2 regions of the Arsenophonus apicola genome follow, and region 1 is predicted to be linked to the other one. Evidence: predicted binding sites of a transcription regulator. Region 1 holds the regulator's gene; the other holds the start of a gene.
What was found. Region 1 encodes CRP, which controls carbon source genes, mostly activating them, when cyclic AMP is high. Its sites were predicted from a motif close to ATGTGANNNNNNTCACAT; they were not measured.

Region 1 (10,577 bases):
TTGATTGTCTGGCAGCGGCCCAATCTTCTGCTACTTGATGAACCAACTAACCATTTAGATTTGGATATGCGACAGGCATTAACAGAAGCATTGATTGCATTTGATGGTGCCTTAATTGTTGTGTCTCATGATCGCCATTTACTACGCTCAACAACTGATGAGTTTTACCGTATTCATCAAGGTCAGGTTGAACCTTTTGACGGTGATCTGGAAGATTATCAAAAATGGTTAACCGAACAGAATAAACAACAGCACCAACAAATTCGTCAAGAGCAGTTACAAGATAAGTTGCTATCAGGTAACTTAACTGCCCAAGATCGTAAAGAACAAAAACGACGTGAAGCAGAATTCCGCCAACGCACGCAACCAATCAGAAAACAGTTATCAATGTTAGAACAAAAGATAACAAGTTTATCCAATCAATTAGTTCAAATTGAACAAAAATTGGCTGACAGTGATATTTATAACCACAATCGTAAATCTGAGCTTAACAATTACCTAAGACAGCAAACTGAGACAAAATTCACATTAGAAGAAATTGAAACCGAGTGGTTAGCATGGCAAGAAACATTGGAAAATATGATAAAAGAGTTCGAATTTCAGGCATGATTCAATGCAACGCTGATCTTCTTATATATGATTAATAAAACATCGCAAAGCAAAGCATAAATGGATGAGGCTTGTGCCGTCAGTCACTACTCATCTAATTTGTTGATCATTAAACGGGCATTTATGATTAACGATCGGGCTTTTTCCTCGCGTTTTTGTAATAGCGCTAGGAATAATAAATCGGTCAGCGTGTTTTGTGCGGCACGAGAAGAAATTGATGAACTACGCCATTCATTTTCACTAGCGACACTTTCTAATACATAATCAGCTAACTTTACTAATGGAGTCTGTTGTTTATTACCAACAATAGCAATCACCTTAGCTCCATGTTGCTTAGCTATTGCTGCTGCCTCGCAAATATTTTTTCGCTTTCCACTAAATGAAATAGCGATCTGAATATCTTTTGTAGTAAGGGTTAGCGCTGTTGTTATCTGAACATGGTGATCTAAATCAACTAGCGTAGTAATACCTATTTTTTGCAATTTATAATAGAGATCTTTGGCTACTAACGCTGACCCACCAATGCCAACAATCTGTACTCTTTGTGCATTATTAACCAATGTAGCAACTTTATTAAAAACCGAATAATTAATTCGTCGTGTTGTTTCCATGACAGAATCAATTTTTTCTTGTGCCAGTTTCTGTGCAATAACCATCAAACTATCATTGCTGGCAATCTGATTATGAATAACGTTATGCATTCGCTCAGTAACTACTTGCTTACGCCCTAGTTCTTCACTAATAGCCAGTTTTAAAGCCGGGAATCCCTTGACACCAACTTTCTGACTAAATTTAACAATAGCGGATTGACTGACACCTATTTGCTCTGCGATTTGTTGTGATGAAAGTAGTAATACCGTTTGTGGCTGTTCAAGAATAAAGGTCGCAATTTTCTGCTGATTTAACGCTAATTGAGGTAACAACCATGAAATTTTACTCAATATCGCCATGCTATACTTAAGATTACTCATAATATCAAGCTTACCGATTAAAATAATTATGATAAATTATTCCTATTTTATTATCTATTATTCTAATCAATTAATAGCTGATTAAACAATAAATTAGCTAACAAAATATTATTTTCATTTTTCTCTTATTCTCTTATTACCATTAAAAAAGAATAGATTGCTTTGTGATCAATAACACACATAAAGAATAAATAATTCCTTAATATCTCTTAAAAACGACATATAGGAAATATCCAATGACATTAGATCTAAATAAAATGGTAACAGAAAGCCGTAACCCTGTTAGTAATAACATTGATACATTATCAACCTTAGATATATTAAAAATTATTAACCAGGAAGATAAGAAAGTGCCGATTGGTGTTGAACAAACGCTCGCTGAAATTGCGCTTGTTATTGACAAAGTTGCCTATGCTTTTCAGCATAATGGTAGATTGTTTTACAGTGGTGCTGGCACTTCAGGCCGTTTAGGCATTTTAGATGCAAGTGAGTGTCCACCAACCTATGGCACTCCACGTGACATGGTAGTCGGTCTAATCGCAGGTGGACACCAAGCGATTCTACAAGCGGTAGAAAACGCTGAAGATAATCCTCAGCTTGGTGCGGATGATCTTAAAGCTTTTAATTTCAATCAAACAGATATTTTAGTTGGCATCGCTGCCAGTGGCCGCACACCTTATGTGCTAGGTGCAATGAACTATGCTAAAACGACAGGAGCAACTGTTGCCTGTATTAGTTGTAACCCCAACAGTGAAATGGTCAACATAGCAGATATTGCAATAACACCAATTGTTGGCCCTGAAGTGATCACTGGCTCTTCACGAATGAAAGCTGGCACGGCGCAAAAATTAATCCTTAATATGATAACGACAGGTGCCATGATACGAATTGGGAAAGTATACGGTAACCTCATGGTAGATGTAGAAGCAACCAATGCTAAACTTATTGAACGGCAAAAACAGATTGTCATGGCTGCGACAGAGTGTGATAGAACAACAGCAGAACAAGCCCTTATTGAATGTAATAACCATTGTAAAACCGCTATCGTTATGATCCTTACCGGTTTTAGTGCCCAGCAAGCTAAACAAATGTTAGCTGATAATCATGGTTTTATTCGTGCCGCCTTAAAACAGCATACTGGCCATCAATAATCGTTTTAAAGGAAAAGAACCATGGCAAAAATAACTAATGAAATGCTAAAACAAATACTGGCAACTATTGGTGGCGCTAAAAATATTATTCAGTACGGCAACTGTATGACACGCTTACGTATCTCGTTGCATGACATACAACTAGTTGACAAAAATCGCCTCAAACAAATTCCCGGTGTTTTAGGATTATTGAAAGTGATAAACAACTACAAATTATATTAGGTCCAGGTAAGGCACAAACAGCTAATGATATGATAAAACAATTATTAGCAAACAGCTCTGAGACAGAAACAATATTACCCGCTAGCAATGATTTACAAAAAATTGCTGCTGACAACAAAAAACAATTAAAAACCAAACAAACTAGTGTTGTGCATAAATTTTTATCCACTTTTGCCACCATCTTTACCCCACTGATACCGGGTTTCATTGCCGTTGGTTTATTACTTGGCTTCGCAACATTGGCCAAACAAGTATACTATCCAGCGGGTCTACCCACTGAGGCAACACAACAGACTTTTCTTGTTCACTTAATACTTTATATGTCTGTCTTTAGCAAAGGCCTTTATGCTTTTCTAGGGATCTTGATTGGTTACAATACGCAAAAAGTTTTTGGCGGTTCAGGTATTAATGGTGCCATTATTGCGTCACTTTTTATTCTAGGCTACGATCCGCACGCAACAACAGGCTTCTTCTCCAATATGAGCACCTTTTTCAATTACACCATTGATCCTCGGGGTAACATTATTGGTATTTTACTCGCTTGTATCTGTGGTGCCTGGGTTGAGCAACAAATCAGGAAAATTATTCCTGCCAACTTAGATATGATACTGACTTCAGCAATCACATTGCTTATTGTTGGCGCCATTACCTACACCATTATTATGCCGATTGGCAGCTATTTGTTTACTGGTATGTCCTGGTTATTTATACACTTAAATGGCAATCCATTTGGTACCGCTATATTGGCGGGTCTATTTTTGATCGCGGTTGTTTTTGGTGTCCATCAAGGTTTTATTCCGGTATATTTCGCATTAATGGAGACACAAGGGTTTAATCCTCTTTTCCCAATCCTGGCTATGGCTGGCGGCGGTCAGATTGGTGCAGCATTAGCGCTCTATATTAAATCAGCTAAGGATTCTAGCTTACGAAATCAGATACGCGGGGCAATAATCCCAGGCATATTAGGTATTGCTGAGCCTTTAATCTATGGTGTGACGCTACCGCGCATTAAACCTTTTATAACTGCTTGTTTAGGCGGCGCCGCTGGTGGTTTTTTTATCGGATTAGTTGCCTGGTTAGGTCAACCAATTGGCCTCAATTCGGTTTTCGGTCCATCCGGATTAATTGCTATTCCATTGATGACATCTACAACTGGGATTTTTAACGGTATACTTATCTATATTGCTGGCTTACTGATTTCCTATTTATTTGGTTTTATTTTTACTTATTTGTTCGCTAGTAAAAATGCCGAACTAAATTAATGCAAAAAAGGGGCTGCCCTTTTTTGCATCACTATTGCAACCAAATAAAAGGAATACAAGCGAGGGTAAAAATACTCATTGTAATATTAAAAATAAACCAAGCATTCCGCCCGCGAAGCAGGATACCGATTAACGAACCAAAGCCAACCCAGATAAAACCACCGATTAAATTGACAATCAACATAACAAAACTTATGATCAGAATCGAGTTAACGTAGTTATCAGCCACACTATAACTACTAACCGCCCCTAACCCCATCATCCATGCCTTGGGATTCAAGAATTGTAATAAACTCCCTTGATACCATTTAATTGATTTAGCAACTTGAGACTCTGTATTAAGTTGCACATGGTGGGATGTAGCGAGTTTCCAAGCAAGCCATAATAAATAAAAACTCCCAACGAGTTTCATTATAATTTGTAACACTGGCGAAACCAGTAAAAGAACAGCAAGACCACCAGCAGAAATAAATAGTATACTCTGGATACCTAATATTACGCCGAATATTAAAGGTATTGAACGCCGTAAACCATACTGAGCCCCTGATGACGTAAATAATAAATTATTTGGACCAGGAGTAATCGCCACAATAAATAAAAAAGTAAATAGCGCAAAAATCAGCCCATGACTCATTTAAGATCCTTTGATTAACTATGATTAATCTTTTTTCATATTAAAAATAACAATATATTATCAGAATATATGTAAAATTAATTATTTAGATTTACAATTATGAGTAAAAATTTTCAACCAATAAATTGGGCTAAAAACCCTCATTTACAAACACTATTACCCCGTATTGTGAGGAAAAAGCCGCAAATCAAACCACTATGGCAACGCCTCGAATTGCCTGATGGTGATTTTATTGATCTCGCTTGGAGTGAAGATCCTCAATCTGCAAAACATAAACCTCGGCTAGTCATTTTTCACGGCTTAGAAGGCAGCTTTAGAAGTCCATATGCCCATGGCATGTTGGAAGCGACGAAAAAAAGAGGATGGCTCGGTGTAATTATGCATTTTCGTGGCTGTAGTGGAGAACCAAATCGGCAAAAACGTATTTATCATTCCGGTGAAATTACCGATGCCCGTTACTTCCTCAAATGGCAGAAAACAATTTACGGTCAAGTACCAATTGCCGCTGTTGGCTACTCGCTTGGTGGTAATATGTTAGCTTGCTATTTAGCTGAAACTGGGCAATATGCTGATGTTAATGCCGGAGTCATTGTTTCTGCTCCTTTAATGTTAGAACCTTGTTCAATTCGTTTAGAAAAAGGGATTTCACAATTTTATGAACGTTATTTACTAAATGGCCTTAAACGTAATGCAACACGCAAACTCATTCGCTACCCAGGTTCATTACCGCTTAATTTGCTACAACTAAAAAAACTAAAACGGCTGCGTGATTTTGATAATGTCGTTACGGCAAAAATACACGGTTTTAAAGATGCGACGGATTATTATAATCAATGTAGTGCTCTGCCTCGGTTACCCAATATCCGTGTGCCAACACTGATTATTCATGCAAAAGATGATCCTTTTATGGCGCCTGAAGTTGTACCAAATATCACCCAATTACCTGCTAATATCGAGTATCAAATAACAGAACATGGTGGTCACGTTGGGTTTGTTAGTGGCACATTAAAACAACCTCAAATGTGGCTTGAGCAACGTATACCTGATTGGTTAACCCCATATCTGGAGCCGTAATTTATGATCATTCCATGGCAACAACTAGCAGCGGATACTTTAAATAATTTGATCGAAAGCTTTGTCTTACGAGAAGGAACAGATTACGGTAAAGATGAGAAAACACTGGATGAAAAAGTTGAGGATATTAAGCAGCAATTACGATTAGGAAGTGTTGTGCTTGTCTGGTCTGAATTGCATGAAACGATAAATATTTTGCCAAAAACACAATTAGATCCTTTAATAACTGTATATATTACTATCTAAAAATAAATTTTACGTTATTGTAATTAATGTGTTAAAACATTGTGTTATCTAAGTGCGTAATGGAAGCTATTTATATGTCAGCTAATCATCCGATCATTGCGGTAACAGGCTCCAGTGGTGCGGGCACCAGCACTACTAGCCTTGCATTTCAAAAAATCTTTACCCAGCTAAAACTTTCGGCAGCAACCATTGAAGGTGATAGCTTTCATCGTTATACTCGCCCTGAAATGGATGTTGCTATTCGTAAAGCTAAAGAACAGAGTCGTCATATTAGTTATTTTGGGCCTGAATCCAATGACTTTGGTCTGCTAGAACGAAGTTTAATCGAGTATGGCGAAAAAGGGACAGGAAAACGTCGACATTATTTACATACCTATGATGAAGCAGTCCCCTACAATCTTCAGCCTGGAACTTTTACGCCATGGGAAGCATTGCCTAAAAATACCGATATACTATTTTATGAAGGGTTACATGGTGGTGTTGTAACATCAAAATATAATGTCGCTAAACATGTAGACTTATTAGTCGGCGTTGTGCCTATTGTTAATCTTGAATGGATCCAGAAGCTAATTCGTGATACATCAGAACGGGGTCATTCAAGAGAAGCTGTGATGGATTCAGTTATTCGCTCAATGGGAGATTACATTAAATACATCACCCCACAATTTTCTCGCACCCATATCAACTTTCAACGCGTTCCAACCGTCGATACCTCTAACCCCTTTGCCGCTAAAGCCATTCCTTCTCCTGATGAAAGTTTTATAGTGATCCGATTTAATGGTCTGACCCAGATCAATTTTTCCTATCTTTTAGCCATGTTACACAATTCATTTATTTCATCAATAAATACATTAGTTGTTCCAGGCGGGAAACTAGGTTTAGCACTAGAGTTAATTATGACTCCATTAGTAAAAAAGCTCGTCTCTAATAAGAAAATTATCCATAAAAGAAGCTAACAATACAGCATTATATTTTTACTTATATCAATTTTTTATTCTTATACCCACTTTAAGATTTAAACTGTGCATAAAATTATCTTTTATTTATAGTATAATAATAACGTTAACATTTCCTTGTTAATTATTTTATATAGTAATTATTTTATAATGTTAATATTTATTTTTGCTATAATTTGATAACTTATGAAATAATATATTATTATTCCAGTTTTATTTTTTATTTGTAATATTTACTTAGTGATACTTATTAATAAATACAATAAAACTAATCAACTTATTGCTAAAATATGAAATTTTTGGCTTATACAATATTGCTGAATCGAGACAGTAGAGACAGGATGCTTTTATTATGCTACAAAGCAAAAGCACATTTATAGTATGGTTAAGATCAATACCAAAAATTCCGAATCAATATACCCTATAGTTAATATTAACTTTCCCAAACTAAACAAGTTAGTATGCTATGTTAGAACTTTATAAGATGAGTCAGCCTTGTGAAGACTCGTATTTTGGTATTCAGGCTGCAATAACATTAGAGGATTAAGCGAATGGTTTTCGGCAAACCACACACAGACCCTACTCTTGAATGGTTTTTGTCACACTGCCATATTCACAAATATCCATCCAAAAGTACTCTTATACATCAGGGCGAAAAAGCAGAAACTCTTTATTATATTGTAAAAGGTTCTGTTGCTGTTTTGATTAAAGATGAAGAAGGAAAAGAGATGATCCTTTCCTACCTGAATCAAGGGGACTTTATTGGTGAACTTGGATTATTTGAGGAGGGGCAAGAACGCACAGCTTGGGTTAGAGCTAAAAGCGCCTGTGAAGTCGCTGAAATTTCTTATAAAAAATTCCGCCAATTAATACAGGTAAATCCAGATATCTTAATGCGGTTATCAGCGCAAATGGCTAAACGCTTACAAACAACGTCTGAAAAAGTCGGTAATCTCGCTTTTTTAGATGTCACAGGACGTATTGCACAAACATTATTAAATTTAGCCAAACAACCTGACGCGATGACGCATCCAGATGGGATGCAAATTAAAATTACTCGTCAAGAGATAGGTCAAATAGTAGGATGCTCACGCGAAACAGTGGGACGTATCCTAAAAATGCTAGAAGATCAAAATCTAATTTCTGCTCACGGTAAAACTATTGTCGTTTACGGTACGCGTTAATATTCTATAAACCAGTACCTACTTTTATGTAGCGTATTGGTTTTATAAGTTTGTTTTTTATTATTCTTATTAAATATATACTTCAATTATGAATATATAGCACACAATAATAATAAAAAAATCGAATAAAACGGTTAATAAATAAAATAAATTGGATAGCTGAATGATGATACTGATTTAATATGATATTCGAAATTAAAAATAATCAGACTATCTATCAGAAAATTAACTAGATAGCTAAAGTATAATGATCAAACCCTATTGAGTTTATTTTCCAAAAATGATTTTAATACCACGGCATTATTATGATCTTCATCTTTGCTGGAAAAAAGAAGCACCAAACAACCTGATTTTGTTTTAAGCAATAAATGTTGCCAACTATCAGGATTATTTTCTAACTCTGCAAAATAAAGTCGCTTAAACAACTCAAAATTTGCTGGATATTTATGAAACCATTTTCTTAAATCATTTGAGTGAGCAACATTTTTATTCCATTCATCATAACGAAGGTCTTGCTTTTTAATGCCTCTAGGCCATATCCTATCAACCAAAACCCGATAGCCATTATTACTGGCTTTGTCAGCAAAAACCCGTTTACAGATGATCATCTTGCTACCATTTTTTGATAATAAAGAATTTAACAAAAATTTTTTTATTATTTTTAATAGTAGTCTTTTATCGATAGTAAATACAAAAACACATGTTTTAATAATATTTAAACAAACCCTTTACCATAGACTACTTTTCACCCTATTGAAGTTTACATCTCAAGCAAAATAAAGCCTACTTTATCCAATATTGATAGTTATATTAATCATTGAATATAAATAGCCAAACTTGAACTAATTCTTGATAAATTAATACTTTAGAAAATTATTTAATAACTCATGTCCTTGCTCACTCAAGATACTTTCCGGATGAAATTGAACACCTTCAATAGGTAGTGTTTTATGCCGGATACCCATAATTTCATCAATATTTCCATCATGTAACGTCCATGCAGTCACTTCAAAAGTTGCGGGCAATGTTCCAGCATCAATCACCAAAGAATGATAACGAGTTACCTGTAATGGACGATTTAATCCTTTAAAAATACCTTGCTGATTATGATGAATTGCGGATACTTTACCATGCATTACTTCTCTCGCTTTAACAATAGAAGCACCAAAAGCCTGTCCAATCGCCTGGTGACCAAGGCAAACACCCAAAATTGGGATCTTACCGGCAAAATAGGAAATTGTTTCAAGTGAAACACCCGCCTGGTTAGGTGTACATGGACCTGGTGAAATGACTAAATGTGTCGGCGCTAATGTTTCTATCTCCGAGATAGTTATTGCATCATTACGCTTAACCACGACATTAACCCCTAATTCACACAGATATTGATAAAGGTTATAGGTAAACGAATCATAGTTATCAATTATCAAAAGCATAACTAGCTATCCAAATGATTTTTATAGTAATAATTCCTTAATTTTGATCTTTATTATTAAGGAAAATTGTACAGATTATAATACCATAATAACAAAGTTGGCTATCATACCATAACCGCAGAAAAAAATAGCTCATAAAAATCAATCAAAATGTTTCATTTCAATAAATAAACATAATAATTATTAATTAGAATAATTATAAGTGATAACTATAAATCATTATAAACTTCGTTATAATATTGACCATAAGGTTTTAAGTTATTTGATGTTATTTCGTTATATCGATAAATTTCACCAATATATTTAGTCGCTTCATCAAATTTGTTATCAATAAGATAATTATCATAGACTTCATTATAACATTTTATATTTCTTGGATTTGCCATAATTCCAATATCTACTGCCATGTGATTAATAATTTCTCGTTGGATCTCAATATTTTTAATCGTCGCAGCACCTTCACTCGCTAAAAAATAAGAAATAAAATTTGATTTAGATTCTATATTTGGCTTTTCTGTATAAAAAATATGCCCAATTTCATGGGATAGTGCTTGTATAGTCAAATTAGGATGATTCAAAACTCGATTTGAAATAAAAACAGTTTTCCGTCGCAAATCGGTAGCAGTTCCTTGCCCTCGTTGCGCTACAACTAATTTCCAACCATCAACTTCCAATGTTTTCAATGCTCGGCTCAATGTTGCTGAACTTGAAATAAGTATTTGTGTTTTTTCAGAAAATCGAATCTTTTCGCCCGGTGTGTATTTAATTTTCTCATCCAAAAAATAAGTAGACATAGGCGCCATATTTAACAATTCTGAAAATTGATTATTGTTAT
Region 2 (10,577 bases), 1.5 Mb from region 1:
GGGCACCAAAATTGATTGAGGATTTATTATCGGTCAGAACCAATATTTCCGCTATTTTTATTCGAACTGCCTTTCGTAAAAATAAACAAAAATCATTGGAGATATTATCAATAAGAGAAAATATAGAAGATTGTTCTGAAGCATTTAGTAGAGTTGATTATAATATTTTTCGTGGACTGGCATTTGTTTCTGGTAATCCTATTTATGGCTTGATCCTAAATGGTTTAAAAGGACTATATACCCGCGTTGGTCGCTACTTTTTTTCTGATCCTACAGCGCGTCAACTTGCTTATAATTTTTATCATGATTTAGCTAAAATATGTGAACAAGAAAAGTGTGAGCAGGTGCTAGATAGGGTTCGTAGCTATGGCAAAGAGAGTGGTAATATTTGGCGTGAGATGAAAGATAAAGACAATATGATAAATAATTTGTCTGAATCACGTTAACCTCATTGCTCGCTGCACAATCAGTATTTTTTTATTCCCTCATCAAAAGTGAGGGCGTTGATTGAGATCGCAGTAATTCGTATAAAATGCTAATAAAATTTATCAATAGTTATCATTATTTTTTACATAAAAATCGCAAAGTTATCGCATGACGTCTTGCATTTTAATACTACGCACACCTAAGATTAATGACATCCGGGCAGGATTTTCACCTTCTGGTTGCATTGGTTGGCTAATATGAGCAGTTTCAAGACATAGCATTTTTTTGTAACCATCGCTGGTCATGTCTTTTATTGCACTGGATAGTTCAGCACCAGGATTCCAACATACTACATCACTATGATGGTAATGATGTATTTCTAAAATACGTTGCCAATTTTTATCATACACCAAATTACAATCATCGGATTCGGTATAAATACGATCAGTCCGTGCGGTTATATAAGTTTTTATCTCTTCAGGGTAAACGTCACGATCAGCCACTTTATCAACATAATGTTTACCTAATCCTTTAATGTATATTTTATTTATATCACTGACTTGTAAATAAGTATGTAATGCACCAGTAGCAGGCTCAGTACCATAATATTCAAATTCAATTTCACAGGTGGTAGCGAGTTTAAAGCGCATTATTAAGGTAAATTCATGTGGCCATATCTTTCTTGTCGTTTCATTATCAGTAAGTGTTAGCGTAAGGATCACACAATCGGTATGCTCACTATGTGCTGTCAACTGCCATTCTTGTAAACGAGCAAAACCATGGCTGGGTTGCGCGACCAGACCAAACCATGGCCAGCAAATAGGAATTCCGCCGCGAATAGCAATATTTTTTTTAAATAGACTATTTTTACTCAACCATATACAGGCTTTTTCCCCATCAGGCTGCCAGCTAAGTAGTTGCGCTCCCTAAAGGCTGACTGCAGCATTCACTTTAGGATGAGAAACAATAATGACCGTCAGTTCATCGAGCTGGCGAAGTGTAATATAGGCCGAAATTTTTTCTCTTACCGGTAAGCTAAACAGTGTCGTGTCATTCATAATTTCGACCTTTTATCTTTTTTATGATTGCCAATTAGTCAGTTTAAAAATACCGTTGGATTATATGCCAGAATGAAAAAAGCCGCCATTGATGGCGGCTTGAAGTGAGTAATTAGGCTATTTATTTAGCAATATGCGCAATTAAATCTAAAACTTTATTCGAATAACCAGTTTCATTATCGTACCAGGCGACTAATTTTACAAAACTATCGTTTAAGGCAATACCCGCTTTGGCATCAAAAATGGATGTTAATTTATCGCCATTAAAGTCAGTGGAAACAACGTCATCTTCTGTGTAACCAAGGATACCTTTTAATTCACCATTTGCGGCATGTTGGATCGCCTGGCAAATTTCTTTATAAGTAGCAGGTTTATTTAAACGAACAGTTAGGTCGACCACTGAAACATTCGGTGTTGGAACACGGAACGCCATACCGGTTAATTTACCATCTAGTTCAGGAATGACCTTACCAACAGCTTTAGCAGCACCGGTTGACGAAGGAATGATATTTTGTGAAGCACCACGGCCACCACGCCAATCCTTAGCTGAAGGTCCGTCAACAGTTTTTTGAGTTGCAGTTGTTGCATGAACGGTGGTCATCAGACCTTCAATGATACCAAATTTGTCATTGATAACTTTCGCTAACGGAGCTAAACAGTTAGTGGTACAAGAGGCATTAGAAACAATATCCTGACCATTATAGGTGTTATGATTAACGCCCATAACAAACATTGGGGTTTCATCTTTAGAGGGGCCGGTTAAAACGACTTTTTTTGCCCCTGCTGTAATATGTTTGCGTGCGGTTTCATCAGTTAAGAAAATACCCGTCGCTTCAGCAACCACATCAACACCAACTTCGTTCCATTTCAGGTTAGCAGGGTCTTTTTCTGCCGTACAGCGAATAGTTTTACCATTAACCACCAGGTGACCATCTTTAACTTCGACAGTACCATTGAAACGGCCGTGTGTTGAGTCGTATTTCAGCATATAGGCCATATAATTGGCATCTAATAAATCATTGATTGCCACGATTTCGATATCTTTACGCTCTTGGGCAGCACGAAAAACAATACGGCCAATACGACCGAAACCATTAATACCTACTTTGATAGTCATAGTATTTCCACCAGCTATATTTTAATTTAAAAGAATTTAATATTGTTTCTAACGTTACCAAAACCTTGCCATCCGTCAAGCGGAATCGTGTCAATTACCCTAAAAATTGACATATAAAGCACCTTTTGTATGTTTAATAAACAAGCCTAAGGTTAATGTTTTGATTCACTATTATCGTTCTGGACAGGGAGATTTAAAGTGAATATTGATAATATATGTGAATTATATCACAAATCAGATCACAAAAATCTATTTTGCTAGGCTAAAAATAATTGAGATAGTTTAGAGTTAACTTTTACTCATCAGCTAAATATAATTACATTTACTTGAAAATAAGGAAAGCTTTCTTATGACAGAAAAAGAACAAAAACACATTAAGTCGAAAAAACTTAATGAAATACAACATCATGTCACTCAAGAAGCCGGAACAGAGCCGCCTTTTTCAGGTAAATTATTACATAATCAACGAGAAGGTATTTATTACTGTCTATGTTGCCATGCGCCGCTTTTTCTATCGCAAACAAAATTTGATACGGGTTGTGGCTGGCCAAGTTTTTACCAACCGATTAACGATCACGCTGTCAATTATATTGATGACTTTTCCCATGGCATGCAGAGAATTGAAGTGCGTTGCCGTACCTGTAATGCACATTTAGGCCATGTTTTTGCCGATGGCCCACAACCGACTGGGCAACGTTATTGCATTAATTCTGTCGCATTAAGTTTTACTGATCAACAATCTGGTGAGGTAACTGAGGGTTAAGTAACACTTATTCGATGCAATAGAGGTTAATCAACAACAAAAAAGGGGATACAAGATGGAGCTTAATGAACTGGTTGATTTAATGACAGTTGATATTTATCAACGATTGCTGACCGCCGTTGAGTTGGGTAAATGGCCAGATGGTGTTGCGTTAACCCCAGAGCAAAAAGAAAATAGTCTGCAAGCGGTTATGCTTTGGCAGGCTAAGCATAATCATAATGCACAGCATATGACGGTAGGTACGGATGGTAATATCACTTTGAAAACAAAAAATGAGTTAAAGAGCTTATTTGAAAGTGAAAAAAGATAACCAGAGTTTGATTAAATGTTAATAAGTTGGTCACTTCTAGCGAAAATCATTAGCACAGTCATAAGATTGAACATGTAAATCAGAAGATGTTATTAGTTTGGCGCCAGCTAATGCCATTTCTTGTAATGCGTTATGACTGTCTTCTGGATGAAGATTAACGCCCCGACAACCATCTTGGATTACCGTTACTTGATAACCTAATTGTATTGCATCAAGGACGGTAAATTTTACGCAGTAATCTGTTGCTAAACCCATAATATATAAATGTTTGATTTGATTTTTTGTTAACCAACCATCTAACTGGGTTGCATGTTGATGATCATTATCAAAAAAAGCACTATAACTATCGATTGTCGCATTGACTCCTTTTTGAAAAATAGCTTGGATTGCTGACTGATTGAGTGCTGGATGAAATTCCGCTCCTTTCTGATGTTGCACACAATGAACTGGCCACCAAATTTGGCGTAAGCCATTAAGTTTACCCTCGCTACCTACCTTAGTTCCTGAGTTGACAGCAAAACTTAAATGATCAGCAGGATGCCAGTCCTGGCTGGCGATAATAGTAATTCCTTGTTGCTGACAGTAGGTGATAATTGCATTGGCTATATTGATAACACTTTCACTTTCTGATATGGCGAGGGCGCCCCCATTACAAAAGTCATTTTGCAGATCGACTAATAATAGTGCGCTATGTGTCATCATATTATCCTTAGTAATTGTCACTATAACTCAGTTCACCGCGCAAATTTTTTTGCATCAGTGTACGAATATCATTTGTTGTTAAAGATTGGCTGAGTAAATAATGAAGTTTGGTAAGTGTTGCCTCAAAAGTCATATCATAACCACTAATAACACCAACTTTGGCTAATGCGTGCCCGGTTGCATAGCCATTCATGTTAACTCGCCCAGACAGGCATTGTGTCAGATTAACGACGATAATATCGTGTTGACAGGCTTTTTCAAGGCATTTTAACAACTCAGTTTGCGAAGGCGCATTACCGACACCATACGAACGGAGAATCAGTGCCTTGGTTGGTTGCAATAAGATATTTTCGATACTTTGTACTGAAATCCCAGGATAAATGGTAACAACACCAATAGGTTGAGGTGTTATTTTATAGCTGCTGAAATCGTCGTTGTTTTTTGGCAGCGGGCAGCTTTGTAAACAACGGATATGAATACCTGCGTCAATTAACGGAGGGCAATTAGGCGAAGTAAAGGCATCAAAACCATCAGCATGGGATTTGACGGTACGGTTACCTCTAAATAATTTGTTATTAAAAAAAAGCGTCACTTCATTGATAGGGTAATTTGCCGCCAAGTACAAGGCATTGAGAAGATTGGTTTGGCCATCAGATCTTAACGCTTCCAGTGGTATTTGTGACCCTGTCACAATAATGGGCTTGTCTAGATTGTCAAACATAAATGAGAGTGCGGAGGCGGTAAATGCCATGGTATCGGTACCATGTAGAATCACAAAACCATCATAGTTTTTATAGTTATCGCTGATATCATCAGCAATACACTGCCAATCTTGTGGCGTCATATTAGCAGAATCAATTAAAGGATTATGTTCCCGGATGGTGAAATGTGGCATTTCAGCCCGGTGAAATTCTGGCATGCTGGTTAGTTGTTTTTGCAGATGGCCGGAAGCTGGCACATAGCCACGCGTGGAATACTACATGCCAATGGTGCCGCCTGTGTAAACAACATAGATGGATTTTTTTTCCATTCTCAGTACCTAACAATATGAATAAGCAAAAAAAGATAAATTTAAAGAATTATAAAGTAGTTAGTTAATAAAATCTGTGGCATGTTAAATATTAATATAAAACAAAGCGCCCATATGCTGGGCGCTAGTGTTATGACAATGTGATACCTATTTACTAATAAACCTCACCACAATTTAAACAAAATGCATAGCGATTTTGTGGATCATTCATATGGCGGTAAAATTTGATTTGTTGCTGAAGGTCACTAGCTGTCTTTTGTGGTAGTAGTAAGTTCAGTGTATCAGGCATCATTGCCTCAGCACTTGATGTTAATTCAAGTATCAATTGATCAATAAAAGAACGTTCAGGCTGCATCCAATCAAGTGTAGGGGCAGTAATTTTAGCTAATTCAGCCGCTTTATTTACGGCATCGTCAAAATCACCCAGTTTATCAACCAGACCATTTCGTAGCGCGTCTGAACCTACCCATACCCGACCTTGCGCAATTTTGTCTATCTCTGCCGGAGTCTTATGGCGCGCCTGAGCAACATATTTTAAGAAGGTATGATAGCCATTTTCAATAATGATTTGCATCATGTCAGAAAATTGTTTATTAATGCCTTTAGTCGCTGAGATATCCGCTAATGGCGTGGTGGAGACACCATCATTATAAACACCAATTGTATCTAAACTCTTTTCAAAGGTATTTATCACACCAAAAATACCAATTGAGCCGGTCAGGGTTGTCGGACTGGCAAAAATATAATTGGCTGGTGTTGAAATCCAATAGCCACCCGATGCTGCCATTCCCCCCATCGAGACCACAATAGGTTTATTAGCATCACGGGCAGCAACCAGTTCATTACGGATCGCTTCTGAAGCAGTAACACTACCACCAGGACTATTAACACGTAAAACAATTGCTTTGATATCTGGATTAAGTCTTGCTTTACGTATTTGCGCCACGGTTGTTTCGCTGCCTACCATGCCAGGCTCTTGCGGTCCATCAATAATGGCGCCTTGGGCAATTATCACAGCAATATTGCCAGGTTGATCATCCGATTGCTTTTGTTGCATCAGTTGGCTTTGTTGCGGTTGTTCATTGGCATAATCATAAATACTAATGTAATTAAAATGCTGCTCTTTATCATTCCAACCAAATTTTTTGCTTAATTCTTTCTCCATAACGGCAGCGGTAAAAATATGATCAACGAGTTTTTGTTTAACGGCATATTGCGCACTGTCGCCATTGACGTTTTTCATTTCTTCAATCAATTTATCGGCCCCAGGAAAAATATTTTCTGCTGTCGTTTGTCGGTTTTGCGCAAGGGTTGATAAATAATGTTGCCATAGTGAACCGATCCAGACTCTATCTGCTTCACGTGCTTCAGGTGACATATTGTCGCGAATAAATGGCTCTACCGCTGATTTATAGGTGCCAACACGGAAAATATGGCTATTGACTTTGAGGTTATCCAATAGCGTTTTATAATACAGTTTATTGGTTGAAAAACCGTAAATTCCAACATTACCTTGTTGTGACATATAGATATTATTGGCAAAACTGGCTAAATAATATTGTGATTGATTATAGCCATTACCTACGGCGTAAATAGGTTTTCCAGCCTGTTTAAACTCGGTCAACGCCTTACCAATATACTGTAAGGAGGGCTGATCAGAACCAATGAGATTATCCAAATGTAAAACGATACCGGTAATTTTATCGTCATAAGTTGCCCGGCGAATAGTATTTACAATATCAAATAAGGAGTTTTCTTGCATGCGGTTGCTTGATGAGCCTAATAATTCGCGGCTCATTTTGCTAAGGGGATTAGGGATTGAGACTTGATCTACAATCACACCTTGTAGGTCAATAAGCAGTGCACCATGATATTGGCTAGTCGATTTTTTTTCACTTTTATAGGCAAAATAACTACTTGCTGCGATAAAAATCAAAAAAAGACAGATAAAACTAGTGACAAATCGTCTGATAAAATTAAGTAATCGCCAACTAAATTTAAAAAAGGCTGCGATTAAATTCCATGGGTTTCGCATGTGATCTCCAATTATATGATTAACATATTTATCTTAAAAGGACATAAGATAATTGTCAGCCATGACTCATAGAATAATTAAAATATTATTTTATTGCTATTCAAGCTGATTAAAAATGTTACCTTACTATACTAATGCTGACGATAATATTCTATTTTTGGGAAACTTACTTATAAAACCGTCATTTCTAACCTATTTGTAACTATTCAAAAAGTTGCAATTAAAATTACTATTAACAAGGAGGAGTCTATGGATGCTTTAACGCTATTGTTAACCCGTCGTTCCATGAGCCATCTGACTGCACCAGCACCTGAAGGTCAATCACTAGATAATATTTTAGCAGCCGGAATGCGAGCACCTGATCATGGTGGGTTACGACCCTGGCATTTTGTCGTCATTAAAAATCAAGGGCTGGTTAAATTTGGCCAGTTACTAGAAAAAGCTGCAATTAACGCTAATTTGGGCAAAGCGGTGGAAGAAAAAGCAAAAAAAGCGCCTTTGCGAGCCCCTTTAATTATTGCTGTCATTGCCAAAATTGTCGTCGATACAAAAATTCCTGTCTGGGAGCAAGTTGTTACTGCTGGTTGTTGTGTTCATGCTATGCAGATGGCCGCTGTTGCTCAGGGGTTTGCTGGCATTTGGCGAACCGGTTCTTGGACGACGGATCCAATTGTTAGATCAGGTTTAGCTTGCCAAGAACATGATAAAATTGTTGGCTTTCTCTATTTAGGAACCCCAAAATTCAACCTTCCTATGAAGGCATCTGCACAAGATATGAAGAATTTTGTGAGTTATTATTAAAGGAAAAAAAATGCCAGCAGAAATCAAATTAACTCAATTTAGTCACGGAGCAGGTTGTGGCTGTAAAATTGCGCCAAATATATTGGAGACCATTTTATATAGTGAACGTAAAAAATTTAATGATCCTCATTTGCTGGTCGGCAATGAGACCAATGATGACGCTGCTGTTTATGATCTTGGCAATGGCATAGGGATTATCAGTACTACGGATTTTTTTATGCCAATAGTTGATAAGCCGATTGATTTTGGGCGTATTGCTGCCACTAATGCAATTAGTGATATTTATGCGATGGGCGGCAAACCCATTTTGGCGATTGCGATTTTAGGTTGGCCCATTAATAAAATTCCAGCTGAGATCGCACAGCAAGTGATTGAAGGAGGGCGTATGGTTTGTCAGGATGTCGGTATATCACTTGCTGGAGGTCATTCAATTGATGCGCCAGAGCCTATATTTGGTCTTGCCGTGACAGGTGTTATTAATACCGCTAAAGTAAAAAAGAATAGTACTGCGTTAGCCGGTAGCCAATTATTTTTAACTAAACCGTTAGGAATTGGTATACATACAACAGCAGAAAAGAAAAAGTTATTATTACCTGAACATCAAGGGCTAGCTACTAAGATTATGTGTCAATTAAATAAATCAGGCACAGAGTTGGCAAATATTGAGGGTGTTACTGCCATGACTGATGTAACAGGTTTTGGCCTGTTAGGCCATTTAACGGAAATTTGTCGGGCAGCTAATTTACAGGCAACGGTGGCTTTTTCGCAAATAGCTAAGTTACCACATATTGAAAGTTATATTGAACAAGGGTGTGTACCAGGTGGAACCCAACGTAATTTTGCGAGTTATGGCCATTTTTTAGGTCAGATAACACCGTTACAACGTAATGTTTTATGTGATCCGCAGACATCAGGAGGATTATTAATGGCTGTTTTACCAACGGCAATTACTGAAGTCAAACAAATCGCTTGGCAAAATAATTTATCCTTTAGTGCAATTGGTCAACTAGAGAAACTTAAATCTGGCAGAGCAATGATTGAGGTAGTGGAATAAGCTATGCGCCGTCTATTTATTGCAGAAAAACCTAGTTTAGCGCGTGCAATTGCTGATGTTTTACCAAAGCCACATAAACGACAAGACGGCTTTATTGTGTGTGGTGATTCACAATATGTGACTTGGTGTATTGGTCATTTATTAGAACAAGCTGAACCTGAAGTTTATGATCCCCGTTTCGCACGTTGGTCATTAACTGATTTACCGATCATTCCTGAAAAATGGCAATTAAAGCCTCGAGCTGCGGTTATAAAGCAACTTAATACGATCAAAACACTATTGGCTCAGGCTGATGAAATTGTGCATGCGGGCGATCCTGATCGCGAGGGACAATTGCTGGTGGATGAAGTATTAGATTTTTTAGCTTTGCCTAATGATAAAAAACAGGCTGTTCAGCGTTGTTTAATTAGCGATCTCAATCCGCAAGCAGTGCTTAAAGCCATTGAACGGTTAAGGAATAATCGTGATTTTGTTCCACTTTGTGTATCTGCATTGGCTCGGGCTAGAGCAGATTGGCTGTATGGCATAAATATGACGCGGGCTTATACTTTGCTTGGGCAACGAGGAGGCTATCAAGGGGTATTGTCTGTTGGCCGAGTTCAAACGCCAGTATTAGGATTAGTCGTTAGAAGAGATGAAGATATTGAACATTTTATTGCCAAAGATTTTTTTGAAGTAAAAGCACATATAATCACGCCAAATGAAGAACGTTTTACTGCTATCTGGCAACCAAGTGAAGCGTGCATTGATTACCAGGATGAAGAAGGGCGTCTTATACATCGCTCTTTAGCCGAGCATGTGGCGGCACGAATTACTCATCATCCGGCCTTAGTTGTTGCATATCAAAATAAGCAAGAATTAGAAATTGCGCCCTTGCCTTATTCATTGTCGGCTTTACAAATTGAAGCGGCCAAAAAATATGGCTTAAGTGCAAAGGAAGTTCTTGATGTCTGCCAACAATTATATGAAAAACATAAAGTTATTACTTATCCTCGTTCCGATTGTCGTTACTTACCGCAAGAGCATTTTGCCAGTCGTTATGGGGTATTAAAAGCTATCTCTATTCATCAACCCAGCCTCACAAATTTTGAGTTGGCTGAGTTAGATAAGCAAAATCGTTGCTGGGATGATAAAAAAGTTGATGCTCATCATGCAATTATTCCTACCGCTCGAGCAACAGCAGTGCAGCTTAACCAAAACGAAAGTAGGATTTATGCTTTGATTGCTAGTCAATATATTATCCAGTTTATGGCCAGCGCAAAATTCCATAAACGAGTTATT

Region 2: a site for CRP is predicted at 2,817-2,834, ahead of msrB (peptide-methionine (R)-S-oxide reductase MsrB). Genes of this name have one in related genera too.

The regions. Positions count from the first base shown of each region.
Region 1 covers NZ_CP084222.1:3,119,808-3,130,384, forward strand. Annotated here, with positions in the region: gene LDL57_RS14835 (ABC transporter ATP-binding protein) at 1-609, shown strand, start outside; gene LDL57_RS14840 (MurR/RpiR family transcriptional regulator) at 696-1,559, opposite strand; gene murQ (N-acetylmuramic acid 6-phosphate etherase) at 1,817-2,731, shown strand; partial or broken gene murP (PTS N-acetylmuramic acid transporter subunit IIBC) at 2,753-4,215, shown strand; gene LDL57_RS14855 (LysE family translocator) at 4,247-4,849, opposite strand; gene LDL57_RS14860 (hydrolase) at 4,949-5,923, shown strand; gene LDL57_RS14865 (YheU family protein) at 5,927-6,169, shown strand; gene LDL57_RS14870 (phosphoribulokinase) at 6,244-7,125, shown strand; gene crp (cAMP-activated global transcriptional regulator CRP) at 7,677-8,309, shown strand; gene LDL57_RS14880 (DUF488 domain-containing protein) at 8,561-8,917, opposite strand; gene LDL57_RS14885 (aminodeoxychorismate synthase component II) at 9,167-9,742, opposite strand; gene LDL57_RS14890 (hypothetical protein) at 9,952-10,577, opposite strand, start outside.
Region 2 covers NZ_CP084222.1:1,606,710-1,617,286, forward strand. Annotated here, with positions in the region: gene fadR (fatty acid metabolism transcriptional regulator FadR) at 1-446, shown strand, start outside; partial or broken gene LDL57_RS07585 (D-hexose-6-phosphate mutarotase) at 588-1,484, opposite strand; gene gapA (glyceraldehyde-3-phosphate dehydrogenase) at 1,606-2,601, opposite strand; gene msrB (peptide-methionine (R)-S-oxide reductase MsrB) at 2,951-3,364, shown strand; gene LDL57_RS07600 (YeaC family protein) at 3,420-3,674, shown strand; gene pncA (bifunctional nicotinamidase/pyrazinamidase) at 3,711-4,373, opposite strand; partial or broken gene ansA (asparaginase) at 4,384-5,406, opposite strand; gene sppA (signal peptide peptidase SppA) at 5,561-7,441, opposite strand; gene LDL57_RS07620 (NAD(P)H nitroreductase) at 7,691-8,242, shown strand; gene selD (selenide, water dikinase SelD) at 8,253-9,296, shown strand; gene LDL57_RS07630 (DNA topoisomerase III) at 9,300-10,577, shown strand, end outside.